2 regions of the Streptomyces sp. NPDC058534 genome follow, and region 2 is predicted to be linked to the other one. Evidence: predicted binding sites of a transcription regulator. Region 2 holds the regulator's gene; the other holds the start of a gene.
The links. The regulator HspR, encoded in region 2, represses chaperone genes until heat shock. The targets are predictions, from matches to a motif close to TTGAGNNNNNNNNNCTCAA.
Positions count from the first base shown of each region.

Region 1: a site for HspR is predicted at 7,598-7,616, ahead of lon (endopeptidase La). Genes of this name have one in related genera too.

Region 1 is NZ_JBHXNW010000051.1:12,771-27,191, reverse strand. It holds gene ACFWR9_RS27625 (nitrate- and nitrite sensing domain-containing protein) at 1-192, opposite strand, end outside; gene ACFWR9_RS27620 (protein phosphatase 2C domain-containing protein) at 643-1,434, shown strand; gene ACFWR9_RS27615 (MarR family winged helix-turn-helix transcriptional regulator) at 1,448-1,942, opposite strand; gene ACFWR9_RS27610 (lysozyme) at 2,196-3,023, shown strand; gene ACFWR9_RS27605 (DMT family transporter) at 3,094-4,023, opposite strand; gene ACFWR9_RS27600 (LysR family transcriptional regulator) at 4,093-4,953, shown strand; gene lon (endopeptidase La) at 5,089-7,575, opposite strand; gene ACFWR9_RS27590 (spermidine synthase) at 7,743-8,441, shown strand; gene ACFWR9_RS27585 (response regulator transcription factor) at 8,555-9,295, shown strand; gene ACFWR9_RS27580 (sensor histidine kinase) at 9,292-10,416, shown strand; gene ACFWR9_RS27575 (multifunctional oxoglutarate decarboxylase/oxoglutarate dehydrogenase thiamine pyrophosphate-binding subunit/dihydrolipoyllysine-residue succinyltransferase subunit) at 10,698-14,421, shown strand, end outside.
Region 2 is NZ_JBHXNW010000029.1:16,024-30,444, forward strand. It holds gene dnaK (molecular chaperone DnaK) at 1-174, shown strand, start outside; gene grpE (nucleotide exchange factor GrpE) at 171-848, shown strand; gene dnaJ (molecular chaperone DnaJ) at 885-2,081, shown strand; gene ACFWR9_RS19220 (heat shock protein transcriptional repressor HspR) at 2,087-2,536, shown strand; gene ACFWR9_RS19225 (hypothetical protein) at 2,551-2,940, opposite strand; gene ACFWR9_RS19230 (substrate-binding domain-containing protein) at 3,260-4,348, shown strand; gene ACFWR9_RS19235 (LuxR C-terminal-related transcriptional regulator) at 4,499-5,536, shown strand; gene ACFWR9_RS19240 (LuxR C-terminal-related transcriptional regulator) at 5,499-6,521, opposite strand; gene ACFWR9_RS19245 (helix-turn-helix transcriptional regulator) at 6,518-7,528, opposite strand; gene ACFWR9_RS19250 (hypothetical protein) at 7,844-8,179, shown strand; gene clpB (ATP-dependent chaperone ClpB) at 8,429-11,050, shown strand; gene ACFWR9_RS19260 (YbjN domain-containing protein) at 11,308-11,844, shown strand; partial or broken gene ACFWR9_RS19265 (hypothetical protein) at 11,918-12,127, opposite strand; gene ACFWR9_RS19270 (Uma2 family endonuclease) at 12,416-12,970, shown strand; gene ACFWR9_RS19275 (hypothetical protein) at 13,162-13,677, shown strand; gene ACFWR9_RS19280 (hypothetical protein) at 13,708-14,421, shown strand, end outside.

The sequences.
Region 1 (14,421 bases), on a different contig from region 2:
CGCGGCGACGGCGGCGGCCACGACCGCCACGGCGACGATGAGGCGGTTGCGTACGTGGGTGGGACGACCCTTGCCGGCGGGGGTCTCCGGCGGCGGAGGGGTGGAGGTGCCGGGGGTGCGCTCCGCGCTCCCCGCGGGGGCCGTCTGCTTGTCTGTGCGACGAGGCCGCGTCTTCTGCACCGGTGCTCGCATTCCTCACTCGTGTACCCGTGGGCCCGGGTGGCGCTCCGTCAACTGGCCGGTCGGCGCAGGCATCCTCCGCCGAGCTCCGGGCCGTTCCCCGGCCGCCGACAGCGCGTCGGGCGGGGAGACCGCGTGAGCGGGGCAGGCCCCCCGCAGTTTCCCGACCCTCCCAGTGCCGGTGGGTGGTGAGCACGCATCATCCGACCCGCCACCCGAAGGAGTGAACCCCGGACGGGAGTTGGTGGGCAAGTTCCCCTGGCGCGTGCGACACGGGTGTGCGGCGTGCCGGTTGGACGTCTGCGACAGGCGGTGGCACTATGTGCCGCCACGCGTCGTCCGGGCCTGGAATTCCACCTCAAATCAGGCGCCTGACCTGCGTCACCGCGTCGGTTCCGGGGGAATCCGTGGAGGGTGCCAGCCTTTGGCGGAGGCTGTGAAGGGGTCGTGCAGACTGGCCGGATGCGCACCGAACTCGTCTCCGAACCCGGACTGGCCGACCACCCCAACGAGGACTTCGCGAGCGTCGGACTACCGGCCTCGGGGCAGGGCGGCTCACTCGTCGTGCTGGACGGGGTGACGCCCCCGCGGACCGGGACGGGATGTCTGCATTCCGTGCCCTGGTTCACGGCTCACCTCGGCGGCGCGCTGACCGAACTGACCGTTTCACTGCTGGATGTCCCCCTCGTCGACGCGCTGTCCCGCGCCATCGCGCGTACCTCCGCGGCACACGCGGAAACCTGTGACCTTTCTCACCCGCGCACCCCGCAGGCAACCGTGGTCCTCGCCCGCTGGTCCCCCGCCGAGGTCGAGTTCCTGGTCCTCTCCGACTCCGCCCTGCTGGTGGAGGCTCCCGACGGCACGGTCTCGGCCGTCCTGGACGACCGGCTGGCCAGGCTCCCCCGCTCGGCGCTCGCCACGGACGCGATGGTGGACGCCAACCTGCGCAACAAGGAGGGGGGCTTCTTCACGGCGGCAGCCGATCCGGCGGTGGCGGCGCGCGCGGTGACGGGGGTGCTGCCGCGCGGCGAGGTGCGGACCCTTGCGGCGCTGACGGACGGGGCCGCGCGGTGGGTGGAGAAGTTCCGGGAGGGCGACTGGACGGACTGCCTCACGCTGCTGCGCAAACAGGGCGCGCAGGCCCTGGTGGACCGCGTACGGGAGCTGGAACGGACGGACGCGGCGGACGCCCGCGCGCACCTCGGCCGCAGCAAGACCCACGACGACGCGACGGTCGTCTACGCGGAGCTGTGACGCGGGAGCGGGGCTACTTCTCCATCCCGCGGTTCAGTTCGTGCAGCAGCCGGGCCAGTTCCGAGACCTCGCGCGGGTCCCAGTCGGCGAGCCGGCCGGCGTAGCGGGCGCGGCGGGCCTCGCGTACGCGGCCGACGCGGTCCTGGCCCTCCGGGGTGAGGGTGACGAGCCAGGCGCGGCCGTCGGCGGGGTCGGGTTCGCGGGCGACGAGGCCGAGTTCCTCCAGGGCGCGCAGTTGCCGGGACATGGTCGCCTTGCCGACGCCGATGTAGGCGGCGAGGTCGGTGGCGCGCTGCCCGCCGCACTCGCCGAGCCGCACGAGAAGGCCGTACGCGGACGACTCCAGGTCGGGGTGGACCTCCCGGGCCATCTCGCCCTGGTTGGCCCGGGCGCGCCGCAGCAGCACCGTCAACTCCCGCTCCAGCGCCAGGAACTCCGGCTGGTTCACACCACTTCCGGCAAGCTCGGACTCGACTCCGCGACCGTCGCCGTTGCCGTCTTCGTGCACGTCAGCCCCTGACTCGGTTCTTCCCGGTTTTCCCGGTCCTGAAAGTTTCCGCCACGGCCCGCCATCGCCGCAGCTTGGCAAGTATTTCGCAGGCTTAGACCAACGGCAGCTTCCGGTCCCCCTTCCCACCGCCCGTTCTACGTGCGTAGCGTCTTCACCGGAGCCCCTGAATGGCATGCCCACGCCACACGCGGGTTCTCCTCCCCACTCGCGCATCCCCCACCGAGCACCACCGAGCCATCGGAGGCACGTCATGCTCGTGCACAGATCCGGATCGGCCCGCGGCCGGCGTCTCGCCGTCACCGGGATCCTGCTCGCCGCCCTCTCCCTGGTGTCCGCCCTCCCCGCGCAGGCGTCGTCGGCCGCCGACACCCCGCCCCGCGGCTCCGCCCACATGGGCATGGGCGTCCTGGAACACGACGGGAGCCACGGCACCCCGGTCCCGGGCGGCGCCGCCCAGACGGAGGGCGTCGACGTCTCCAGCCACCAGGGCAACGTCGCCTGGTCGACCCTGTGGAACAGCGGGGTCAAGTGGGCCTACGTCAAGGCCACCGAGGGGACGTACTACACCAACCCGTACTTCGCCCAGCAGTACAACGGCTCGTACAACGTCGGCATGATCCGCGGCGCCTACCACTTCGCCACCCCGGACAGCGCGAGCGGCGCCGCCCAGGCCAACTACTTCGTCGACCACGGCGGCGGCTGGTCCCGCGACGGCAGGACGCTGCCGGGTGCGCTGGACATCGAGTGGAACCCGTACGGCGCCGCCTGCTACGGCAAGTCGCAGAGCCAGATGGTGTCGTGGATCCGGGACTTCCTGACCACGTACAAGGCCCGCACCGGCCGTGACGCCGTGATCTACACGGCCACCAGCTGGTGGACCCAGTGCACCGGCAACTACGGCGGCTTCGCGGCGAACAACCCGCTGTGGATCGCCCGGTACGCCGCGTCGGTGGGCACGCTGCCGGCCGGCTGGGGCTACTACACGATGTGGCAGTACACGTCGTCCGGTCCGACGGTCGGCGACCACAACAGGTTCAACGGCGCGCTCGACCGCGTGCGGGCGCTCGCCAACGGCTGACACGACGCCGGCGCCGGTCGCCCGCCCGAGGGGGAGGGCGCCCGGCGCCGGCCTGCGTGACCGGGCCGGGTCACCCGCCCTCGCCCCCGCGCCTCCCGGTCCGCACCGCGCCGACGCTCGCCGCCACCACCAGCGCGACGGCCAGGCACTGCGGCAGGGAGAGGCCCTGGTCCAGGACGAGGAAGCCGGCCAGCGCCGCGATCGCCGGGGCCACGCTCATCAGGACCGCGAAGGTGGGTGCCGGGAGCCGCCGCAGGGCCAGGAGTTCCAGGGTGTAGGGCAGTCCGGAGGAGAGCAGGGCCACGGCCGCCCCGAGGGCGAGCACCGACGGCTGGAGCAGCGCCGTACCCGCCGACCCGATCCCCAGGGGCAGGCTCAGCAGGGCGGCCACGGTCATCGCCAGGGCCAGCCCGTCGAGGCGGGCGAAGCGGGCACCGGCCCGGGCGTTGAAGACGATGTACGCCGCCCACATCGCACCCGCGCCGAGCGCGAGGGCGACGCCCGCCGGGCTCAGTTCGGCGAAGCCCTCGTGCCCGAGGAGGACGACCCCGGCGAGGGCCAGCGCGGCCCAGACCAGGCTCAGGGCGTGGCGGGCGCCGAACATGCTCAGGGCGAGCGGGCCGAGCACCTCCAGGGTGACGGCCGGGCCGAGCGGGATCCGTTCGATCGCCTGGTAGAAGAGGAGGTTCATGCCGCCCAGGGCCACCCCGAACGCGGTCACGACGGCCCAATCGGAGCGGCTGTGGCCGCGCAGGCGGGGGCGGCAGACCGCCATCAGCAGCAGCGCGGCGAGCGTCACCCGCAGCGCCACCACGCCGAAGGCACCGGCCTGCGGGAACAGCAGGGCGGCCACGGCCGACCCGAACTGCACGGAGACGGTGCCGGCCAGCACCATCGCGATGCCGCTGAGGCTGCCCGCGCCGGGCGGGGCGAGGGCGGTGCGGGAGGCGGGCGGGACCGCGGGGTGCGCGGCGAGGGCCGCGGGGGTCGTCTCTGCCATGGCCCCCACGCTAGGAATCCGGGCGTGGCCCGTGAAATGCCTGTTGGTCCGTGGTTATGCTCGTGAGGCATGACCATGGAGCTGCGCCATCTGCGGGCCTTCCTCGCGATCGCCGAGGAGGGCACGATCACGCGCGCCGCCGCGCGCCTGCACACCGGTCAGCCTGCGCTGTCCCGCACCCTGCGCCAGCTGGAGACCCACCTCGGCACCCGCCTCGTCGACCGCTCCACGCACCACCTGGAGCTGACGGCCGCGGGCCGGCACTTCCGGGACCGGGCCGCGGCCGCGCTGGCCGCGGTGGACGCGGTGTTCGACCCGCGTTCGCTGGGCGCGCTGCCGCTGCGCCTGGGCCACCCCTGGGCGGCGCTCGGCGACCACACCGTCCCGTTGCTGCGCCGCTGGGACGAGGAGCACCCGGACGTACCGCTGGAGCTGCGCCGGATCGACGACCGCACGGCCGGGCTGACCCGCGGCGAGGTCGACGTGGCGCTGCTGCGCGGGGCGCTGGACGCGCCCGGACTGGTCACGGAGCTGCTGAAGCGGGAGGAGCGGGTGGCGGTGGTTCCCGCGGACAGCGAGCCGGCCGGACGGGAGACCCTGACGCTGGCGGACCTCCGGGCGTGGCCGATCGCGCTGAACACGGTGGCCGGGACCACCACGCTCGATCTGTGGCCGCCGGAGGTGCGGCCCACGGCGACGATCGAGGTCACCAACACGGACGAGTGGCTGACCGCGATCGCCGCGGGCCGGGCCGTCGGCGTCTCGACCTCGGCCACCCCCCGGCTGCACATCCACCCCGCGATCGCCTACCGCCCCCTGACCGACGCGCCGCCGGTCCCCCTGGTGCTGGCCTGGAAGCGCGGCACCCCGACCCACCCGGCCATCCCCGACCTGGTCCGCCTGGCCCGCGAGGTGGTCCCCGAGGGGTAGGTGCCACGGCCCCGGCACACATGGCACACATGGCGTGGGCACACATGGCGTGGGCACACATGGCGTGGGCACACATGGCGAAGGCCCGGGCCCCCTCACGGGAACCTGGGCCTTCGTCTCATCCGGCCGCGTCTGTCACGCCGCGACCGGAGTAGTACGCGCCGCCCCGTTGGTCGCGGGGGCGAGCGCCAGTTCCAGCACCTGCCGGACGTCGCTGACGGCGTGGACGTCGAGCTTGTCCAGGACCTCCGCCGGGACGTCGTCCAGGTCGGGCTCGTTGCGCTTGGGGATGATCACCGTGGTGACCCCCGCCCGGTGCGCCGCGAGCAGCTTCTGCTTGACCCCGCCGATCGGCAGGACACGTCCGGTCAGCGAGACCTCGCCGGTCATCGCCACGTCGGTGCGGACCAGCCGGCCGGACAGCAGCGAGGCGAGGGCCGTGGTCATGGTGACGCCGGCGCTCGGGCCGTCCTTGGGGACCGCGCCCGCCGGGAAGTGGATGTGCGCGCCCCGGTCCTTCAGGTCGCCCACCGGCAGTTCCAGTTCGGCGCCGTGGCTGCGCAGGAAGCTCAGCGCGATCTGCGCCGACTCCTTCATCACGTCGCCCAGCTGACCGGTCAGGGTCAGCCCCGCCGCGCCCGTCTCCGGGTCGGCCAGCGACGCCTCGACGTAGAGGACGTCGCCGCCCGCGCCGGTGACCGCGAGGCCGGTGGCCACGCCGGGCACCGAGGTGCGCCGCTCCGCCGGGTCCTGGGCGGACTCGGGCACGTGGTGCGGCCGGCCGATCAGCGCGCGCAGGTCGGCGTCGGTGACGGTGAAGGGCAGGTCCCGCTCGCCCAGTTCGTGCTGGGCCGCCACCTTGCGCAGCAGCCGGGCGATCGACCGCTCCAGGGTGCGCACGCCCGCCTCACGGGTGTACTCGCCCGCGAGCTTGCGCAGCGCGCCCTCTTCGACCGTGACCTCCTCGCCGTCGAGTCCGGCCCGCTCCAGCTGGCGCGGGAGCAGGTGGTCACGGGCGATGACGACCTTCTCGTCCTCGGTGTAGCCGTCGAGGCGGACCAGCTCCATGCGGTCGAGCAGGGCCTCCGGGATGGCCTCCAGGACGTTGGCGGTGGCGAGGAAGACGACGTCGGACAGGTCCAGCTCGACCTCCAGGTAGTGGTCCCGGAAGGTGTGGTTCTGGGCCGGGTCGAGGACTTCGAGCAGGGCCGCGGCGGGGTCGCCGCGGAAGTCGGAGCCGACCTTGTCGATCTCGTCGAGGAGGACGACCGGGTTCATGGACCCCGCCTCCTTGATCGCCCGCACGATCCGGCCGGGCAGTGCGCCGACGTACGTACGCCGGTGGCCGCGGATCTCGGCCTCGTCGCGGACGCCGCCGAGGGCGACGCGGACGAACTTGCGGCCCATCGCGTGGGCGACGGACTCGCCGAGCGAGGTCTTGCCGACGCCGGGCGGGCCCACCAGGGCCAGCACGGCACCGCCCCCCCGTCGCCCACCACCACCCTCAACCGAGGCGCTACGCGCCCCCTCCTCGTTTCGCCGGCCGCCGACGACGCCGAAGCCCCGGTCGCCGCGCCGCTTGCGCACGGCGAGGTACTCGGTGATGCGCTCCTTCACGTCCGCCAGGCCCGCGTGCTCGGCGTCGAGCACGGCCTGGGCGCCCTGGATGTCGTAGGCGTCCTCGGTGCGCTCGCTCCACGGCATCTCAAGGACCGTGTCGAGCCAGGTGCGGATCCAGGAGCCCTCGGGCGACTGGTCGGAGGACCGCTCCAGCTTGTCGACCTCCTTGAGCGCGGCCTCGCGGACCTTCTCGGGCAGGTCGGCGGCCTCGACGCGGGCGCGGTAGTCGTCGGACTCCTCGGCAGCATCCTTGCCTGCCTCGCCGTTGATCTCGCGCAGCTCCTTGCGTACCGCGTCGAGCTGGCGGCGCAGCAGGAACTCCCGCTGCTGCTTGTCGACGCCCTCCTGGACGTCCTTGGCGATGGTCTCGGCGACGTCCTGCTCGGCGAGGTGGTCGCGCAGCTGCTGGGTGGCGAGCTTCAGGCGGGCGACCGGGTCGGCGGTCTCCAGCAGCCCGATCTTCTGCTCGGTGCTGAGGAACGGCGAGTAACCGGAGTTGTCGGCGAGCGCGGAGACGTCGTCGATGGCCTGGACGCGGTCGACGACCTGCCAGGCGCCGCGCTTGCGCAGCCAGGCGGTGGCGAGGGCCTTGTACTCCTTCACCAGCTCGGCGACCTGGCCGGGCAGGGGGTCGGGCACGGTCTCGTCGACGCGGGTGCCCTCGACCCAGAGCGCGGCGCCGGGACCGGTGGTGCCGGCGCCGATCGCCACCCGGCCCCGGCCGCGGATCAGGGCGCCCGGGTCGCCGTCGGCCAGCCTGCCGACCTGCTCGACGGTGCCGAGGACGCCGGTGGCGGCGTGGGTGCCGTCGATGCGCGGGACGAGCAGGACCCTGGGTTTGCCGGGCTCGGACCGGGCGGCGGCCTGGGCGGCCTCCACCGCGGCCCGTACCTCGGCGTCGCTCAGGTCCAGGGGGACGACCATGCCGGGCAGGACCACTTCGTCGTCGAGCGGCAGCACGGGCAGGGCGAGCGGTGTGAAGGCGGCGGACTCAGCAGCCATGATCTCCCCTTCGGCAGTCAAGTTGAGTTACATCGACTCAATGAAAGGGAGTCCCTGATTGTTCCCCGGGGGTCGTTCGCTCTGAGCGATCAGTGGTCCGGGGCCTTCCGGACCCTGTGGACGGCAGCGCCCTCGGCCGCCACGGCATTCCCTGCCAGGATGGGCCGATGGCCATCACTCCCCCCGACTTCCGCGAGGCCCCCGAGGTGCTTGACCGCCGCGAGGGTCCGTACGGCGAGGTCGTCCTGCGCCGGCACGGGGCGCTGCTCCAGATCATCGCGAACGGCTGTTTCCTGATGGACACCTCCGACGGGCGCTCGGAGCGGCGGCTGGTCGACGCGGCGACCGACGCGCTCGCCGGGTCCGGCGGACCGACCGCGCCGCACCTGCTCATCGGCGGTCTCGGCGTCGGCTTCTCGCTCGCGCACGCGGCGGCCGACGCCCGCTGGGGCCGGATCGTGGTCGTCGAACGCGAGCCCGCCGTCATCGACTGGCACCGCGACGGACCGCTCTCCGCGCTGTCCGCGCGGGCGCTGGCCGATCCGCGCGCGGAGGTCGTCGAGGCGGACCTGGTGACGTACGTCAATGAGACTTCCGACACGTACGACGCGCTCTGTCTGGACATCGACAACGGCCCCGGCTGGACCGTCACCGAGGGCAACGACGGGCTGTACGCACCGTCCGGACTGGCGGGCTGCGCACGGCTGTTGAGACCCGGCGGGGTGCTTGCCGTATGGTCTGCGCAGCCCTCTCCGGAATTCGAAGAAACCTTGCGTAATGCCGGATTCCAGCAGGTGCGTACCGAAGAGATCCCCGTTGCCCGGGGCGTTCCGGACGTCGTCCACCTCGGCGTCGGTCCTGGATAGCAATGCCGTGGGGACTCCCCGTACGCTGCTGCTCTGACGCGGATCATTCAAGCGTCAAGCGCAGTCATGGGATCACCCCACGGATTCCGGAAAGCACACCTCAGGGGCGGGCGATGGAGCAGACACAGACCTCCCACAACGGCTCGGCCGCTGCCACCCAGGGCGCACAGCGCCGGGTGCTGGTGGTCGAGGACGACCAGACGATCGTGGACGCCATCGCGACCCGCCTGCGCGCCGAGGGGTTCCTGGTGCAGACGGCGGGCGACGGTCCGTCCGCCGTCGACACGGCCGAGGCCTGGCAGCCCGACCTGCTGATCCTCGACATCATGCTGCCGGGCTTCGACGGCCTGGAGGTCTGCCGGCGCGTGCAGGCCCAGCGGCCGGTGCCGGTGATGATGCTCACCGCGCGCGACGACGAGACGGACATGCTGGTCGGGCTCGGCGTGGGTGCCGACGACTACATGACCAAGCCGTTCTCGATGCGCGAGCTGGCCGCACGCGTGCACGTGCTGCTGCGCCGGGTGGAGCGGGCCGTCGTGGCCGCCTCGACGCCGCGCAGCGGCATCCTGCGCCTCGGCGAGCTGGAGATCGACCACGCGCAGCGCCGGGTGCGCGTGCGCAGCGAGGACGTCCACCTGACCCCCACCGAGTTCGACCTGCTGGTCTGCCTGGCGAACACCCCGCGCGCGGTGCTCTCCCGTGAACAGCTGCTGGCCGAGGTGTGGGACTGGGCGGACGCCTCCGGCACCCGGACCGTGGACAGCCACATCAAGGCGCTGCGCCGGAAGATCGGCGCCGAGCGCATCCGTACCGTGCACGGCGTGGGCTACGCGCTGGAGACCCCGACGCCATGAGCCGAGGGCGGGAGGCCGCACGGAGGAGCCCCGGCCCCCGATCCACCGGGGAGCCCTGGGGCGGCGTACGCCCGTTCTCGGTCAAGACCAAGCTGGGCGCGCTGGTCGTCACATCGGTGCTGATCACCACCGGTCTCTCGGTGATCGCAGTGCACACCAAGACGGAGCTGCGCTTCATCACGGTCTTCTCGATGATCGCCACGCTGCTGATCACCCAGTTCGTGGCCCACTCGCTGACCGCGCCGCTGGACGAGATGAACGCGGTGGCCCGGTCCATCTCGCACGGCGACTACACGCGCCGGGTGCGCGAGAACCGCCGCGACGAGCTGGGCGACCTGGCCGGCACCATCAACCGCATGGCCGACGACCTGGAGGCGCAGGACCTCCAGCGCAAGGAGCTGGTCGCGAACGTCTCGCACGAGCTGCGCACGCCGATCGCGGGCCTGCGCGCGGTGCTGGAGAACATCGTCGACGGCATCACCGAGGCCGACCCGGAGACCATGCGGACGGCGCTCGGGCAGACCGAGCGGCTCGGCCGGCTGGTGGAGACGCTGCTGGACCTCTCCCGCCTGGACAACGGCGTGATACCGCTGCGCAGGCGGCGCTTCGAGGTGTGGCCGTACCTCTCCGGCGTGCTCAAGGAGGCCAACATGGTCGCGTCGGCCCGCGCGGGCATCGCCTCCGGCTCGGGCAGCCACACGCGTACCGACGTGCACCTGGCGCTCGACGTCTTCCCGCCGGAGCTGACCGCGCACGCCGACCCCGAGCGCATCCACCAGGTCGTCGCCAACCTCATCGACAACGCGGTCAAGCACAGCCCGCCGCACGGCCGCGTGACGGTCCGGGCGCGCCGCGGGGAGCTGCCCGAATCGCTTGAGCTGGAGGTTCTCGACGAAGGCCCCGGTATTCCGCGCTCGGAGTGGCGCCGGGTGTTCGAGCGGTTCAACCGGGGTTCGGTGTCCCGGCCGCACGGTCCGGGCAGCGACGGCGGCACCGGTCTCGGCCTGGCCATCGCGCGCTGGGCGGTGGATCTGCACGGCGGCCGGATCGGCGTGGCCGAATCCGAGCGCGGCTGCCGGATTCTCATCACTCTTCCGGGCCTGCCGTCGACGCAGGGTTGACGTAGGGTTCGAAGCGGAGCTTCAAGATCCACGAGTATCCGTCCTGGCGGACACGTGTGATCAGGGACAGGCCCGCGTTTTCCCGGCGCCGGGTCCCGCTCCGCCCTTCCCACACGCAGCAGAACCTCGCTTGTTTCCCGCCATTTCCAGCGCCGAAACACCGTCCGCGATGTGACTTACGCGACGATGAACGGGCCCGACCTGACCTTCGGGGTCGGCAAGGCGTAGCCTTGATTCCCGCTGTCCACCATCTTGTGAAGCGGAAGAGGGCGGTTCTCGCCGTGTCGCCACAGTCCCCCAGTAACTCGAGTATCTCGACCGACACCGATCAAGCGGGCAAGAACCCCGCTGCCGCGTTCGGTGCCAACGAGTGGCTCGTTGACGAGATCTATCAGCAGTACCTCCAGGACCCGAATTCCGTGGACCGAGCCTGGTGGGACTTCTTCGCCGACTACAAGCCAGGGGCGCCCGCGGCCCAGGCCGCCGCCCCCGGCGCCACGGCCACGGACTCCGGCAGCGCGCCACAGGCCGCCCCCGCACCACAGGCGCAGGCTCCCGCCCCGGCCCAGCCGAAGGCGGCCCCCCAGGCGGCCGCCCCCGCGAAGCCCGCCGCCGCGGCGCCGGCGGCTCCGGCCGCCAAGCCCGCTGCCGCGCCGGCCAAGCCCGCCGCGCAGCCGCAGGCGAAGGCCGCCGCGCCCGCCAAGGACGCCACCGCCGCCCCCGAGGGCCCCGAGCTGGTGACCCTGCGCGGCCCGGCCGCCGCGGTCGCGAAGAACATGAACGCCTCGCTGGAGCTGCCCACGGCCACGTCCGTGCGCGCCGTCCCGGTGAAGCTGCTGTTCGACAACCGCATCGTCATCAACAACCACCTCAAGCGGGCCCGGGGCGGGAAGATCTCCTTCACGCACCTGATCGGCTACGCGATGGTGCAGGCCATCAAGGCCATGCCGACGATGAACCACTCGTTCGGCGAGAAGGACGGCAAGCCGACCCTCGTCAAGCCGGCGCACGTCAACCTCGGCCTCGCCATCGACCTGGTCAAGCCCAACGGCGACCGCCAGCTGGTCGTCGCGGCGATCAAGAAGGCCGAGACGCTGAACTTCTTCGAGTTCTGGCAGGCCTACGAGGACATCGTCCGCCGCGCCCGCGACGGCAAGCTGACGATGGACGACTTCTCCGGCGTCACGGTCTCCCTGACCAACCCCGGCGGCCTCGGCACCGTCCACTCGGTGCCGCGCCTGATGCCCGGCCAGGCGGTCATCATGGGCGTCGGCTCCATGGACTACCCCGCGGAGTTCCAGGGCACCAGCCAGGACACCCTGAACAAGCTCGGCATCTCGAAGGTCATGACGCTGACGTCGACCTACGACCACCGGGTCATCCAGGGCGCCGCCTCCGGCGAGTTCCTGCGCCAGGTCGCCAACCTGCTCCTCGGCGAGAACGGCTTCTACGACGAGATCTTCAAGGCGCTGCGCATCCCCTACGAGCCGGTCCGCTGGCTCAAGGACATCGACGCCAGCCACGACGACGACGTCACCAAGGCCGCCCGGGTCTTCGAGCTGATCCACTCCTACCGGGTCCGCGGCCACGTCATGGCCGACACCGACCCGCTGGAGTACCAGCAGCGCAAGCACCCCGACCTGGACATCACCGAGCACGGGCTCACCCTGTGGGACCTGGAGCGCGAGTTCGCGGTCGGCGGCTTCGCCGGCAAGTCCCTGATGAAGCTGCGCGACATCCTCGGCGTGCTGCGCGACTCGTACTGCCGCACCACCGGCATCGAGTTCATGCACATCCAGGACCCGAAGCAGCGCAAGTGGATCCAGGACCGCATCGAGCGCTCGCACACCAAGCCGGAGCGCGAGGAGCAGCTGCGCATCCTGCGCCGGCTGAACGCGGCGGAGGCCTTCGAGACCTTCCTGCAGACGAAGTACGTCGGCCAGAAGCGCTTCTCCCTGGAGGGCGGCGAGTCCGTCATCCCGCTGCTCGACGCGGTCATCGACTCGGCGGCCGAGTCCCGCCTGGACGAGGTCGTCGTCGGCATGGCCCACCGCGGCCGGCTGAACGTGCTGGCCAACGTCGTCGGCAAGTCGTACGCGCAGATCTTCCGCGAGTTCGAGGGCAACCTCGACCCGAAGTCGATGCACGGCTCCGGTGACGTGAAGTACCACCTGGGCGCCGAGGGCACCTTCACCGGCCTGGACGGCGAGCAGATCAAGGTCTCGCTGGTCGCCAACCCCTCGCACCTGGAGGCGGTCGACCCGATCCTGGAGGGCGTCTCGCGCGCCAAGCAGGACATCATCAACAAGGGCGGCACGGACTTCACCGTCCTGCCGGTGGCGATCCACGGCGACGCGGCCTTCGCGGGCCAGGGCGTGGTGGCCGAGACCCTGAACATGTCGCAGCTGCGCGGCTACCGCACCGGCGGCACGGTCCACGTCGTCATCAACAACCAGGTCGGCTTCACCGCCGCCCCGGAGTCCTCGCGCTCCTCCATGTACGCTACCGACGTGGCCCGCATGATCGAGGCCCCGATCTTCCACGTGAACGGCGACGACCCGGAGGCCTGCGTCCGCGTGGCGCGGCTGGCCTTCGAGTTCCGTCAGGCGTTCAACAAGGACGTGGTGATCGACCTCATCTGCTACCGCCGCCGCGGTCACAACGAGACCGACAACCCGGCCTTCACCCAGCCGCTGATGTACGACCTGATCGACAAGAAGCGCTCGGTGCGCAAGCTCTACACCGAGTCGCTCATCGGTCGCGGCGACATCACCCTGGAAGAGGCCGAGCAGGCGCTCCAGGACTACCAGGGCCAGCTGGAGAAGGTCTTCACCGAGGTCCGCGAGGCCGCGTCCCAGCCGGCCGCCGCGGAGCCCTCGGAGCCGCAGGCCGAGTTCCCGGTCACGGTGAACACCGCGGTCACCGCCGAGACGGTCAAGCGGATCGCCGAGTCCCAGGTCAACATCCCCGACCACGTCACCGTGCACCCGCGGCTGCTGCCGCAGCTGCAGCGCCGGGCGGCGATGGTCGAGGACGGCACGATCGACTGGGGCATGGGCGAGACCCTCGCCGTCGGCTCGCTGCTCCTGGAGGGCGTCCCGGTCCGGCTGTCCGGCCAGGACTCGCAGCGCGGCACCTTCGGCCAGCGCCACGCGGTCGTCATCGACCGTGAGACGGGCGACGAGTTCACGCCGCTGCTGTACCTGTCCGAGGACCAGGCCCGGTACAACGTCTACAACTCGCTGCTCTCCGAGTACGCGGTGATGGGCTTCGAGTACGGCTACTCGCTGACCCGCCCCGAGGCGCTGGTGATGTGGGAGGCGCAGTTCGGCGACTTCGTCAACGGCGCGCAGACGGTCGTGGACGAGTTCATCTCCTCGGCCGAGCAGAAGTGGAACCAGACCTCCGGCGTGACCCTCCTCCTGCCGCACGGCTACGAGGGCCAGGGTCCGGACCACTCCTCGGCCCGCCCGGAGCGGTTCCTCCAGCTCTGCGCGCAGAACAACATGACGGTCGCGATGCCGACCCTGCCGTCGAACTACTTCCACCTCCTGCGGTGGCAGGTGCACAACCCGCACCACAAGCCGCTGGTCGTCTTCACCCCGAAGTCGATGCTGCGCCTGAAGGCCGCGGCCTCGAAGGCGGAGGAGTTCACGACGGGCCAGTTCCGCCCGGTCATCGGCGACGACTCGGTCGACCCGGCCGCCGTCAAGAAGGTCGTCTTCTGCTCCGGCAAGGTCTACTACGACCTCGACGCCGAGCGGAAGAAGCGCGGCGTGACGGACACGGCCATCCTCCGCATCGAGCGCCTGTACCCGCTGCCGGGTGCCGAGCTCCAGGCGGAGATCGCCAAGTACCCGAACGCCGAGAAGTACCTGTGGACGCAGGAGGAGCCGGCGAACCAGGGTTTCTGGCCGTTCATCGCGCTCAACCTGATCGACCACCTGGACCTGGCGGTCGGCGCCGACATCCCGCACGGCGAGCGCCTGCGCCGGATCTCGCGCC
Region 2 (14,421 bases):
GCCGCCGTCTCGCAGAAGCTGGGCCAGGCCATGTACGCCGACGCCCAGGGTGCGCAGGCCGCCGGCGGCGAGGCCCCGGGCGCCGGTGCCACCGCCGGTGACGGCGACAAGGCCGACGACGACGTCGTCGACGCCGAGATCGTGGACGACGAGCGCAAGGACGGTGCCGCGTGACGGAGGAGACTCCGGGCTTCGACGAGAAGCCCGACGTCCCCTCCGGCGCCAGCCCTGACGACGCCGAGCCGAAGGCCGCCGCCCCCTCTTCGGAGGAGGGCGCGGCCCCGGCCGGGGACGCGAGCGAGAACGCGGGCCTGGTGGCCCAGCTGGACCAGGTGCGCACCGCGCTCAGCGAGCGCACGGCGGACCTCCAGCGGCTCCAGGCCGAGTACCAGAACTACCGCCGCCGCGTGGAGCGGGACCGCGTCGCGGTCAAGGAGGTCGCCGTCGCGAACCTCCTGACCGAGCTGCTCCCGATGCTGGACGACATCGGCCGCGCCCGGGAACACGGGGAGCTGGTCGGTGGCTTCAAGTCCGTCGCGGAGTCGCTGGAGACGGTCATCGCCAAGATGGGCCTCCAGCAGTTCGGCAAGGAGGGCGAGCCCTTCGACCCGACGATCCACGAGGCCCTGATGCACTCCTACGCACCGGACGTCACCGAGACGACGTGCGTGGCGATCCTGCAGCCCGGGTACCGGATCGGCGAGCGCACCATCCGCCCCGCGCGGGTGGCCGTCGCCGAGCCGCAGCCCGGCGCCCAGACGGTCAAGCCGGCCGAGGAGAGCACCGAGGCCAAGGACGGCCCCGACTCCGCGGAGAACAAGGAGAGCGGTGGCCCGGAGGAGGGCTGACGTCAGTAGCGGAAGCGGGAAGGAGGGACGTCGGGGATGAGCACCAAGGACTTCATCGAGAAGGACTACTACAAGGTCCTCGGCGTCCCCAAGGACGCCACCGAGGCCGAGATCAAGAAGGCGTACCGGAAGCTCGCCCGCGAGTACCACCCGGACGCCAACAAGGGGAATGTCAGGGCGGAGGAGCGCTTCAAGGAGATCTCCGAGGCCAACGACATCCTCGGTGACCCCAAGAAGCGCAAGGAGTACGACGAGGCCCGCGCCCTCTTCGGTAACGGCGGTTTCCGCCCCGGGCCGGGCGCGGGCGGCGGCACCTTCAACTTCGACCTGGGCGACCTCTTCGGAGGCGGCGCCCAGGGCGGGGGCCAGGCGGGCGGCGCCGGCGGCTTCGGCGGCGGACTCGGGGACGTCTTCGGCGGCCTGTTCAACCGCACCGGTGGCGGTCCCGGCACCGGCACGCGGACCCAGCCGAGGCGCGGCCAGGACATCGAGTCCGAGGTCACGCTGAGCTTCACGGAGGCCATCGAGGGCGCCACGGTCCCGCTGCGGATGTCCTCGCAGGCGCCCTGCAAGGCCTGTTCGGGGACCGGCGACAAGAACGGCACACCGCGCGTGTGCCCGACCTGCGTCGGCACCGGCCAGGTCGCGCGGGGCTCGGGCGGCGGCTTCTCGCTCACCGACCCGTGCCCGGACTGCAAGGGCCGCGGCCTGATCGCCGAGGACCCCTGCGACGTCTGCAAGGGCTCCGGACGCGCCAAGTCCTCGCGGACGATGCAGGTCCGCATCCCGGCCGGGGTGTCGGACGGGCAGCGCATCCGGCTGCGCGGCAAGGGCACGCCGGGCGAGCGGGGCGGACCGGCGGGCGACCTGTACGTGGTCGTGCACGTCAAGGACCACTCCGTCTTCGGCCGCAGGGGCGACAACCTCACGGTCACCGTCCCGGTCACCTACGCCGAGGCGGCTCTCGGCGGCGAGGTCCGGGTACCGACCCTGGGCGGTCCGCCCGTCACGCTGAAGCTTCCCCCGGGCACGCCCAACGGGCGCACCATGCGGGCCCGCGGCAAGGGCGCGGTCCGCAAGGACGGCAGCCGGGGCGACCTTCTGGTCACCGTCGAGGTGAGTGTTCCGAAGGACCTGACGGGGAAGGCTCGTGACGCACTGGAGGCGTATCGCGAGGCGACCGCGGACGAGGATCCGCGGGCGGAGTTGTTCCAGGCCGCGAAGGGAGCTTGATGGGGATGGACGGTCGTCGACGCAACCCGTATGAACTGACCGAGGAGACCCCGGTCTACGTCATCTCGGTGGCGGCCCAGCTCTCCGGTCTGCACCCGCAGACCCTGCGCCAGTACGACCGCCTCGGCCTGGTCTCCCCGGACCGCACGGCCGGGCGCGGCCGGCGCTACTCGGCCCGCGACATCGAGCTGCTCCGCACGGTGCAGCAGCTGTCGCAGGACGAGGGCATCAACCTGGCCGGAATCAAGCGCATCATCGAACTGGAGAACCAGGTCGCCGCGCTCCAGGCCCGCGTGGCGGAGATGGCCGACGCCCTCGACGGGGCGGCGACGGCGATGCGCCAGCGCGAGGCGGCGGTGCACGCGTCGTACCGCCGTGACCTGGTCCCGTACCAGGAGGTACAGCAGACCAGTGCCCTGGTGGTGTGGCGGCCGAAGCGGCAGCAGTCGGACTGACGCCGGCGTCGGCGTCAGCCGGGAGGCAGGTCGCCGGCCGCGTCGACGGCCAGCAGCCACATCGACTGGGCGCCGGTGCCGTACGCGGTGGCCGGCGCGTAGCCGAGGGACGCTTCCAGGGCCTCGCACTCGGCGTCCTCGCGCCACTCGGCCCGCACGTGGCCGCGACCCTTGCCGTCACCCGAGAAGTCCGGGGTGATCACGGCCTCCTCGCCGTCGACGGTCAGCGTGGGCCGGCTGCCGTCCCGGGTGCCGACGGGGATGTGCTCGTCGGTCTCCGTGCCCTCCGCGCGGTACAGCTCGACGCGGGGCAGCGCGTCGCCCTCGACGGTGACCTCCCCGAGGCCGGTGTCCAGCCGGGCGGTCAGGGCGCCGAAGCGCGGGTCCTCCGTGACATGGGTCATGAGGTCTTCCTTCGCCGTGCGGTGGCTGACGGGTGGTCGGTACGTAACAGGATTCGTACGTCAGACGTCCATGGTCGCCCGCGCGTTGTGTACGCATGTGTGATCAGGGCGTGAGAGCGCTCCCGGAAGATCTCCGCACACTGTTCGCAGAACTTTCGCCGACGAGTGGAACGTACTGTGCCCATCTCGTTAAGTGGTTTCCCTTGACGCCGATGGTGGGTGAAGCGTTGGCTTTTCAGTCACATGGGTCGCACTGCTGTACCCACGTCCCGAATCGCACCCCGAAGTGAGCCCTTACATGCGCCGTATCGCCATCACCATGGCCGCCACCTCGATGTCCCTCGTGCTGGCCGGCTGCGGCGTGCTCGGCGCGACGGAGAGCAGCGACGAGGCGAGCCCGACCAAGGGCAACGACATCACCGTGGGGCTGCTGCTGCCGGAGAAGGCGAACACGCGCTACGAGCAGTTCGACTACCCCTTCTTCAAGGCCAAGGTCGGCGAGCTGACGAACGACGCGGGCAACGTCAAGTACGCCAACGCCGAGGCGAGCGGGGCGAAGCAGACCGAGCAGATGCAGCAAATGATCGACGACAAGGTCGACGTGATCGTGCTGGACGCGGTCGACGCGCAGTCCATCGGGACCAGCGTGCAGAAGGCCAAGGACGCGGGCATCCCGGTCATCGCCTACGACCGGCTGGCCGAGGGCCCGATCGACGCCTACATCTCCTTCGACAACGAGCTGGTCGGCGAGGTCCAGGGCCGCTCCCTGATCGACGCGCTCGGCGACGGCGCGGACAGCTCCGACAAGATCGTCATGATGAACGGCTCGCCCACCGACCCGAACGCCAAGCAGTTCAAGGCCGGTGCGATGGCCGAGCTGAACGGCAAGGTGACGATCGCCCAGTCCTTCGACACCAAGGACTGGAAGCCGGAGAACGCCGAGGCGAACATGACCGAGGCGATCGAGAAGATCGGCGAGAACAACATCGCCGGCGTCTACTCCGCCAACGACGGCATGGCGGGCGGCATCATCAAGGCCCTGGAGGACGCGGGCGTCACCGACCTGCCGCCGATCACCGGCCAGGACGCGGAACTCTCCGCGGTGCAGCGGATCGTCACCGGCGAGCAGTACATGAGCGTCTACAAGTCCTACCCGCAGGAGGCCGAGAACGCCGCGGAGATGGCCGTGGCGCGGGTCCAGGGCCGGGACATCCAGTTCGACGCGCTGGCCCGCGACAAGGTCGACAGCCCCACCCACAAGGGCATCCCCGCCCAGCTCGTCCCCGTCGTCGCCCTCACCCAGGGCAACATCGACGAGACGGTGATCGCGGAGGGCTTCTACAAGGTCAGCGACATCTGCACGGCGAAGTACGCGGACGCGTGCGCGGAGATCGGGCTGAAGAAGTAGTCGCGGTACGGGCCTGGTTCCACGCCCCGGTCATACCCTCCGCAACCGGTACTTTCCGTCCCGCTCCCCCGGTGGAGCCGTGTTGCGGAGCCGGTCCCGGCCGCGCATAGTTGCGCTGCGGAGGAGCCGGAACCGGGGGTGGGATGGGCGATGGCCGGGCACGGGGCTCAGGAGCATCCGCACGGTGCCGACCGGCTGTGCGCGGCCGGGGACCGTGTGTACTCCCGGGCCGTACGGCGCGGCCGGGTGCCGCGCCAGGACGCCGGACCGGTCCCCTGCCTCCTGGAACTGGCCCTGCTGCACCCCGACCCCGACGACATGGACTGGCTGGTGCCGACCTCGCCGCAGGAGGTCATGACGCGGCTGCTGCGCGGGGTCCACGACGAGGTCAGCGCGAGTCAGCGGCGGGTGGGCTCGGCGGTGGAGGCCTTCGAGTGGTACGCGGGGCTCGGCCGGCTCATCCACTCCTCGGCCGGGGCGGAGAGTTCGGCGATCCGGGTCCTCGACGGGCTGGCCCGTATCCAGACCGCGATGGACGAGGCGACGCAGGCGTGCACGACGGAGGTCCTGACCGTGCAGCCCGGCGGCATCCGGCGTGAGGCGGAGCTGTCGGAGGGGCTGCACCGGGCGCTGGCGTTGCGCGGGCGCGGGGTGCGGACGCGGGACCTGTACACGCACGTCGCCCGGCACGGGCAGGGCCTGCTCAACTACCTGGAATTGATGGGCGACGCGGTGGAGGCCCGCACCCTGGACGAGGTCATCGACCGTCTTATCCTCTTCGACCGCACGGTCGCCTTCATCCCGGCCAACACCGACCGCACCATGGCCCTGGAACTGCGCCACCCCGCGATCGTCGCCTACCTCGTCACGGTCTTCGAACGCCTCTGGCGCCTCGCGATCCCGCTCTCCGCCGCCCTCCCCGACACCGGCATCGAGGGCATCTCGCACCGCGAGCAGTCCATCGCGGCGCTGCTGGCCGAGGGCCACCAGGACGCGGTGATCGCGGAGCGCCTGGGCATAAGCGTCCGCACGGCCCGCGCGCACATCGCCCGCCTCTCGGAGACCCTGGGCGCGGCCAGCCGCACCCAGCTGGGCGTCCGCATAGCCCAGGCGGGCCTGGACGCCACCTCACAGGGCGTCCCCGCCCCCGTCATCCTTCCCGGTCAAGAATCCCCGACTGCCCGATGAGATACCCGAGCTGAGCCCGGCTCTCGCTGCCGAGGGTGGCGGCGAGCTTGGCGATGTGGACACGGGCGGTACGGACGTTCATGCCGAGCCGCTCGGCGATGTCGGCGTCGGTGTGGCCTTCGACGAGGAGGGACGCGATGGTGCGTTGGCGGGGCGTGATGCCGCCCAGAGACGGGCGTTGAGCAGTCTCGGGATGCATGGGCGTGGCGAGTCGCCACAGGCGCTCGAAGGTGGTCACGAAGTACGAGATGAGGGCGGGGTGGCGGACCTCCAGGGCCAGCGTGGCTTCTCCGTCGGCGGGGATGAAGGCGATCTTGCGGTCGACGACGATGAGCCGGTCCGTCACCTCGTCCAGGGAGCGTGCCTCGGCGTCTCCGCGCAGCTGCTCATAGCGGGCCCTGACCATCGGCAGATGGCGCTGTGTGTGCTGGTAGAGCGTGCGGATGCGGGCGCCTCGGTCGAGCATGTCCTGGTCCCGGCGCAGGGACAGGGTCTGGGCCACTTCCCCGCGCCGGTCACCGTAGTGGGCGTTGGGCTGTATGCACAGCAGCTCGCTCGTCGCGTCGGACATGACCTCGCTGATGGCCTGGTTGATCTGCGGGACTCCGTTGAGGACCCGAACGGCCCCGGCGTCCCCTCCGGCCGTGCGGCGGCCGTCGACCAGCATGAGAGGTTCGAACGTCGCGGCCAGCCGGGCTTCTCGCCGCCGCTCCGCGGCCACACGCTGTGCCGAGGAGTCCAGCATCCGGTGCAGGGCGACAGCAGGGGCGACCGGTTCGAGCCAGTCGAGGTCACCCACCGTCGGTTGCAGCAGTCCGTAGTCGGTCAGGCAGGGCACCGCCAGGGCCTCCCGGGCGGGCACCCGGCCTTCACGCAGGGCTTGTGTGTAGAGGTCAGTCCCCGCCGCACAGAGTTCCTCCGGACCGTGGTCGAGGTGCGGCTCGATCGGGCGCTCCCCCCTCGCGTCACGCGCCTCCCCCGTCACGGGCCGGCCTCATTCGCGATTCCGTTCTGGTCCTGTTCCAGGATCCCCGACTGGGCTATCAAGTAGCCGAGTTGAGCGCGGCTCCCGCTTCCCAGGGCCAGGGCCAGTTTGGCGATGTGGGCACGGCAGGTGCGGACGTTCATGCCCAGACGGCGGGCGATGGCCTCGTCGACGTGGCCTTCGACAAGCAGCTTGGCTATGGAGTGCTGGATGTCGGTGATGCCATCGGGGGCGGTCTCGTAGGGTGCGCCGGCCGTGAGTGGCACCGCGCGGCCCCAGATGAACTCGAACACCTTGATCAGGTAACGGACGAGACCCGGGTGCCGGATCTCCAGGGCGACCTGGCGGTCGTCCCGGATGGGGATGAAGGCCACGGTCTCGTCGCAGATGATGAGCCGTTCGACGAGTTCGTCGATGGTGCGGTACTCGGCCTTCCCGTTCGGGAACTGGTCCACGTACGCCAGGCGCTCGGGGCTGTACCGCGCCGTGTGCTGGTAGAGGGTGCGGATCCGCACGCCCCGCTCGATGAGGGTCCGGTCGCGTCCCAGTGCCTCGATGAGCCGACGTTCGGGGTGCCGGGCGCTCGGCTGGACCGTGAGCATCTCGATCAGGCACTGGTCCGTGGCCAGGTCGAGGGCGGCGTTGATGCGGTCGAGTCCCTCCAGCACGGTGATCGAGTGGGTCGGCGCCGCGCCCTGCGCGCTGAGCGCCATGAAGGGCTCGAAGGCCGCGGCCAGTTCGATCGACGTCCGCCTCCGCTCGGATATCTCGTGCTCGATCGGATTCAGTCGCCGCGCGAGGGCGACCGCGGGTGCCACGGGAAGGAGCCAGTTGGCATCGTCGGGGTCGGGGTGCAGGAGGGCGAACTCCATCAGGCAGGGGACGGGTTCCGCCTCCGCGCGGGCAATACGTCCAGTGCGCAGCGCGTTCGCGTAGAGGCGCGCCCCCTCCTCACACAGTTCAGTAACTGCATGGGGATGTGTCGCTTTGGCCTGATTTGTTGTCAAATCTCCACCCCCCAGGGTCCTGAACGTGCAGGAACATGATGCACCGATTGTGTGGCCATGACGTGCCTGAATGAGCCATCGTCTTATCCGACGGGGGAAGAGGGGACCTTCAAGTGAGGACGAAGCCGACTATGTCTAAGAGAATGCTTCGCTCGGTGCTTGTCGCCGCCTTCTCCGCCGTTGTGGCCTTCGGAACACTGAGTGGCCTCTCCGTGGCGAAGGGTGACGCCCGAGCGGACAGCGCCTGGTCAGTGGAAGCGGTGACCGCCTCCCCGGCCGGAGAAGCTCTCACTGACGACAGTGCGTGGTCCTGACATGACGACGCCACCCGACGACCGCTCCTTCCGCCGAGAAATGGCCACCGCCTACCGCTCCGGCTGGCACTTCATCGACCTGGTCACCGCGATCCCCCACTCCGGTGACTCCCTGATGGTGACCGTCTTCGGCGAGCCGGTCGTCGTCACGTTGGACGAGGACGGTGACGTGCGGGCGTACCGGTGTCTGCGGCGGCCTCGGGGGGCGCCGCAGCCAGTGCGGTGTGCCATTCGGTACGGAATGATTTTTGTGAACCTGGACCAGCGGGACCACCGGCTCGCGCCGCCGGAGGTCTCCGACATCAGGACCATCTCGGCCACCCCCCGCAGTGCCTGACGCGATTCCCCCGTCGTAACAAATCGCTCAGGTGCTTCCCCCCGGCAGCGGCGTCACCGTGACCTGAACACGGTGACGCCGCTGTCGTATGTGTGGAGACATTTCCGGGTCTCGCCCCGTATCGGTCTCATCCCGGCATGGCCGTACACAGAACCTCCCCCGTCATTTCTTGAGTGAAATAGGCTCAACTTTGTGTACGTTGTGTGAGTCAGCACTGGGAGACATGGAGACACGGAGGAGAGCCAGAACGTGGACGCCGAGCTGACCAACCGGAGCCGGGACGCGATCAACGCGGCCAGCAACCGGGCCGTGACCGAGGGAAACGCCGACCTCACCCCCGCCCACCTGCTGCTGGCTCTGCTCCAGGGGCAAGACAACGAGAACATCACCGACCTGCTCGCCGCCGTCGAGGCCGACCTGGCCGCCGTACGCTCCGGCGCCGAACGCATCGTCGGCGGGCTGCCCAGCGTGACCGGGTCCACGGTCGCACCGCCGCAACCCAGCCGTGAGATGCTCGCCGTGGTCGCCGACGCCCAGGCACGCGCCAAGGACCTCGGGGACGAGTACCTCTCCACCGAGCACCTGCTCCTCGGCATCGCCGCGAAGGGCGGCGCGACCGGTGAGGTACTGGAGGGGCAGGGTGCCAGTGCGAAGAAGTTGCAGGAGGCCTTCCGCAAGGCGAGGGGTGGGCGCCGCGTGACCACCGCCGACCCCGAGGGCCAGTACAAGGCGCTGGAGAAGTTCGGCACCGACCTCACCGCCGCGGCCCGCGAGGGCAAGCTCGATCCCGTCATCGGGCGCGATCAGGAGATCCGCCGGGTGGTGCAGGTGCTCAGCCGGCGTACCAAGAACAATCCCGTCCTCATCGGCGAGCCCGGTGTCGGCAAGACCGCCGTCGTGGAAGGGCTCGCCCAGCGGATCGTCAAGGGGGACGTGCCCGAGTCGCTCAAGGAGAAGCGGCTGGTGGCGCTCGATCTGGGCGCCATGGTGGCCGGGGCCAAGTACCGGGGTGAGTTCGAGGAGCGGCTGAAGACCGTGCTCGCCGAGATCAAGGACTCCGACGGGCAGATCATCACGTTCATCGATGAGTTGCACACCGTTGTCGGCGCCGGGGCCGGCGGGGATTCCGCCATGGACGCCGGGAACATGCTCAAGCCCATGCTCGCGCGCGGGGAGCTGCGCATGGTGGGTGCGACCACGCTGGACGAGTACCGGGAGCGGATCGAGAAGGATGCCGCTCTGGAGCGCAGGTTCCAGCAGGTGCTCGTCGCCGAGCCGACCGTCGAGGACTCCATCGCGATCCTGCGCGGTCTCAAGGGGCGGTACGAGGCCCACCACAAGGTGCAGATCGCGGACAGCGCCCTGGTGGCCGCCGCGAGCCTCTCCGACCGGTACATCACCTCCCGGTTCCTGCCCGACAAGGCCATCGACCTCGTCGACGAGGCCGCCTCTCGGCTTCGCATGGAGATCGACTCCTCGCCCGTCGAGATCGACGAACTCCAGCGCGCCGTCGACCGGCTGAAGATGGAGGAGCTGGCGATCGGGAAGGAGACCGATGCCGCTTCGCTGGAGCGCCTGGAGCGGCTGCGCCGCGACCTCGCCGACAAGGAGGAGGAGCTGCGCGGCCTCAACGCCCGCTGGGAGAAGGAGAAACAGTCCCTCAACCGGGTCGGCGAGCTGAAGGAGAAGCTCGACGAACTGCGCGGACAGGCGGAACGGGCCCAGCGCGACGGCGACTTCGACACCGCCAGCAAGCTGCTGTACGGCGAGATCCCGACCCTGGAGCGCGACCTGGAGGCGGCATCCGAGGCCGAGGAGGCGTTGACATCTTCCGCCTCCGGCGGGGGCGCCAAGGACACCATGGTCAAGGAGGAGGTCGGCGCCGACGACATCGCCGACGTCGTCGCCTCCTGGACCGGCATCCCGGCCGGGCGGCTGCTGGAGGGCGAGACGCAGAAGCTGCTGCGGATGGAGGACGAGCTGGGCCGGCGGCTCATCGGGCAGGGCGAGGCCGTACAGGCCGTGTCCGACGCCGTGCGGCGGAGCCGGGCCGGGATCTCCGACCCCGACCGGCCGACCGGGTCGTTCCTCTTCCTCGGCCCCACCGGCGTCGGCAAGACCGAGCTGGCCAAGGCGCTCGCCGACTTCCTCTTCGACGACGAGCGGGCCATGGTCCGCATCGACATGAGCGAGTACAGCGAGAAGCACAGCGTCGCCAGGCTCGTGGGCGCGCCGCCCGGATACGTCGGGTACGAGGAGGGCGGACAGCTGACGGAGGCGGTGCGGCGGCGGCCGTACACCGTCGTGCTGCTGGACGAGGTGGAGAAGGCGCATCCCGAGGTCTTCGACATCCTGCTCCAGGTGCTCGACGACGGGCGCCTCACCGACGGACAGGGCCGCACCGTCGACTTCCGCAACACCATCCTCGTCCTCACCTCCAACCTCGGCAGCCAGTACCTGGTCGACCCGACCACCGGCGAGGCGGAGAAGAAGCAGCAGGTGCTGGAGGTGGTCCGGACGTCCTTCAAGCCGGAGTTCCTCAACCGGCTCGACGACCTCGTGGTCTTCTCGGCGCTGAGCCAGGAGGAGCTGGGCCGGATCGCGCGGCTCCAGATCGAGGCCCTGTCCCGGCGCCTCGCCGAGCGCCGGCTCACCCTGGAGGTCACCGACGAGGCCCTGGCCTGGCTGGCGGAGGAGGGCAACGACCCGGCGTACGGCGCCCGCCCGCTGCGCCGCCTCGTCCAGACCGCGATCGGCGACCGGCTGGCCCGGGAGATCCTGTCCGGCGAGATCAAGGACGGCGACGCCGTCCGCGTGGACCGGTTCGGCGACGACCTGATCGTGGGACCGGCGAGCGGCAAGACGTTGTAGTGCGCAAGGTCCTCTCCCATCGCGGTCCTGGAGCAGGTATTCCAGGACCGTCCTCTCCCTTCAGGGAGGGGAGGTTTTAAAGAACTGCGGCGAACCAAGGGGATGGGGCCGGGGTTCTGGTACTCACGCTGATCCGACCGCGCGGCCGACTCTCGGCCAGGCAGGTTGCCGGGCACGGCCCAGGCGAGAGAGGGTGGTCTGTACGTCTGGTCTCAGCTATGGCCGGACGAGCCAGACGACCGCAGGAGTGTCCCAGAATGTCTATCGATCCGTCTTCGATTCCGAACTTCGGGGGCAAGCAGCCCGAGCCGCAGCCCCAAGGACCGGCGGGCCCCGTCGTCCCGGATCAGGATCTTGTGAAGCAGCTCCTCGAACAGATGGAGCTGAAGTACGTCGTCGACGACGAAGGCGACCTCGCGGCGCCGTGGGAGCAGTTCCGTACGTACTTCATGTTCCGCGGTGAGGGTGACCAGCAGGTCTTCTCGGTGCGGACGTTCTACGACCGGCCCCACCAGATCGACGAGAAGCCGCAGCTCCTTGAGTCGGTCGACGACTGGAACCGGCGCACCCTGTGGCCCAAGGTGTACTCCCACACCCACGACGACGGCACGGTCCGCCTGATCGGCGAGGCGCAGATGCTGATCGGCATGGGCGTCAGCCTGGAGCACTTCGTCTCCTCGACGGTCAGCTGGGTGCGGGCCGCCATCGAGTTCGACCGGTGGCTCGTGGAGCAGCTCGGCCTGGAGCAGGAGGTCAACGAGGCGGAGAAGCCGACCGACGAGGACGGCGAATAGTCCGCCCCACGTGAGGCGAGCCCGGTCCCCGGCACGGCGGGGGGCCGGGCCCTTTCACGTCCCGCCGGGGTGTTCACCCAGCCAGGTCCTTCAGCCGCCCCACCGCCTCCTCCAGCACCGTGGTCCGCCTGCAGAACGCGAACCGGACGTAGGGCGCGCCCGCCTCCCGGTGGTCGTAGAAGACCGCCGCGCTCTGGAACGGGCCGGAGGCCACGTACGTCAGGTACTGCTTGGCCGAGCGGACCGCCGTGACCAGGGCCGGCGCCGCGGTGACCCAGCCGACTCCTCGTTCGTACACCTATTCGCACATTTGTTCGTGTGTCGAGGGTGCCGTATGCGTGTGTGGCGCGGCAAGCCCTGAGGGGATGTCCAGCGAGACCGGTGAGCCGCTGCGGCTCGTGTCCCGTGACGTACGTCCCAGGGCATCCGTGCTTCCCTCGCGCTCTCCCGCTGGACGACGAAGCCGGGGCGGCCTCAGAACCTGTCCGGACCGGGCTCGCAGCCGTATCGCCAAGCTCGGTGCCACGGCATTGTCCGGCCTATCATGTCCACACACGGGAAGGAGCCGTCCATGAGTGTCGACGCGATCGTGCACACCGAGTTCCCCAAGGGGTACACGATCCTGTTCGGGGCCGACGGAAAAGTGATCATGACTCCGCAGAGCTTCGAGCACTCCAGCACGATCAAGTCGATGCAGTACGACACGGTCGTGTCCCTCGGGCGCCATGCGAAGACCGCCTCCGACGTCTACATCGACTTCCCCGCCGACGAGAACTCCGCCCCCGATCTGGCGATCCTTCGCGAGGACGCCCGCCGGGAGGGCAAGCGCTACAGCTTCGAGGACGTCCTGCTGATCTCCGAGGTCGTCTCGACCTCCTCCGCGCGCAAGGACTACGACGACTGCACCGCGAAGTACGGGCGCTACGGAATTCCGATCTACCTGGTGGTGGACCCCTACGCCCAGGAGGTCGTCCTTCACACCGAGCCGACCGGCACCGGTTACATCGCGGCGCACACCCACAAGTACGGCACGGGCAAGCTCCCGATCCCCCTGGCCGACGGCCGCACCTTCACGCTCGACCTCGACGAACTCCCCCGTCCGGAGCCTGAGGCAAACGCCCACTGACCAGCGCGCTCCTCACACTTCCGAGGGCCGCCGTGGACTGCCGGGGAGGACGCGTGCATGGGCCGCACCTGACGGGCTCGGGCTCTCCCGTCCTCCGGCGGCGGGGCCGTTCAGCCTTGGCCGAGTAGCCGGCGGCGATCCGGCGGTAACGTGGCCGGGCAGGGCCGCTGCGGACAGATGGGACGGATTTCATGCGGATGCGCTTCGAACTCGACGCCGAGGACGAGTTCGAGGCGGCGTGCGCGCTGCTGGTCGGCCGCGTGGTCCGGTGGGCTCGGGAGCACGGGCTGCCGGTGGACGGGTTCACGGCCGAGACGATGCTGGACTACCGGCACCGGGCGACTGCCGACGGCCGGCTGGGGCTGTGGGAGCCGGGCCATGTGGAGGAACTCCTGCTCTCCTGGCTTCCCCAGCAGGTCACCGAGGTTCCCGGGGAGGAACGTGGCGACGCCCCGGGCACGCTGCGCACGTTGCTGCGCTATCTGGACGCCGCGCGGTTGGCGGACCCACGCGGCCCTTCGCTCCAGGACTCTCTTGCCGCGGTCGACAAGGTCGCGGAACAGTATCCGGCGATGATGGCGGACCGCAGTCGCTGGGGCCTGGCGAAGTTCTGGGCGATCACGGCCGCCGAGCAGGGCGTGGACATCCTGGACGGGGCGGCGTTGCAGCGATTCACGGAGCGGGCGCGGCTGGGGGAGGTCGCCTAATGACCGGACGCGCGTTGTCCGGTTCGGCCCGTGCCGAGCCGCAGCTATGTCGACCTCGCGGATGATGGACCCGAGTTGCCCGCGGACATGCCGCCGGAGCTCGCGGAGCTGCTGGGCGGCGCGGGGGTGGCGACGGACCCGGCGGCGCGGGAGCGCGCCGATGCCCGGCGCGAGGAGCTGACCGCCGGGCCGGTCGAGCTCATCCGGCTCACCGAACTCGGCGCCCGGGCCGTACGGCGGCGGCTGCTGGCGGTCGGCAGAGACGCGCCGCTGGTCGGTGAACTGGCCCAGGCACCGGCGGCCGGCCTGCTGGGTCTGCTGGCCGAGGCATACCCCCCGGATGCCGCTCGGGCGGAGCTGGCCGGCTGGATCACGGCCCGTGGTGAGCGGGAGGCCGCGCACCGGCAACTGGCCGACGCCGTAAGGGCCATGGCTTTCCGGACGCGTGCGCAGGCGATGCTCGGCGTACTGCTGGTGGCGCTGCCGGACGGTGAGGGCGAGCGCCTGCTGCGCATGCTGCGCAGCGACACCCAGCTGGCGCCGCTGGCGCTGAACGCGCTGGCGCAGCGTGAGGTGCTGTCTCCAGCCGATATGACCGATGTCGAGCATCTGCTGGTGCTCGCCGAGAACCTGCTCCAGCTCGTGGAGCTGGAGGGTGGCCGGGACGGCGCCGAGGAGGCGCTGCGCGCCCAGGGGCCCCAGGCCAGGGACGCGATCGCCGCCGCGTTGGACTCCACGCACCCC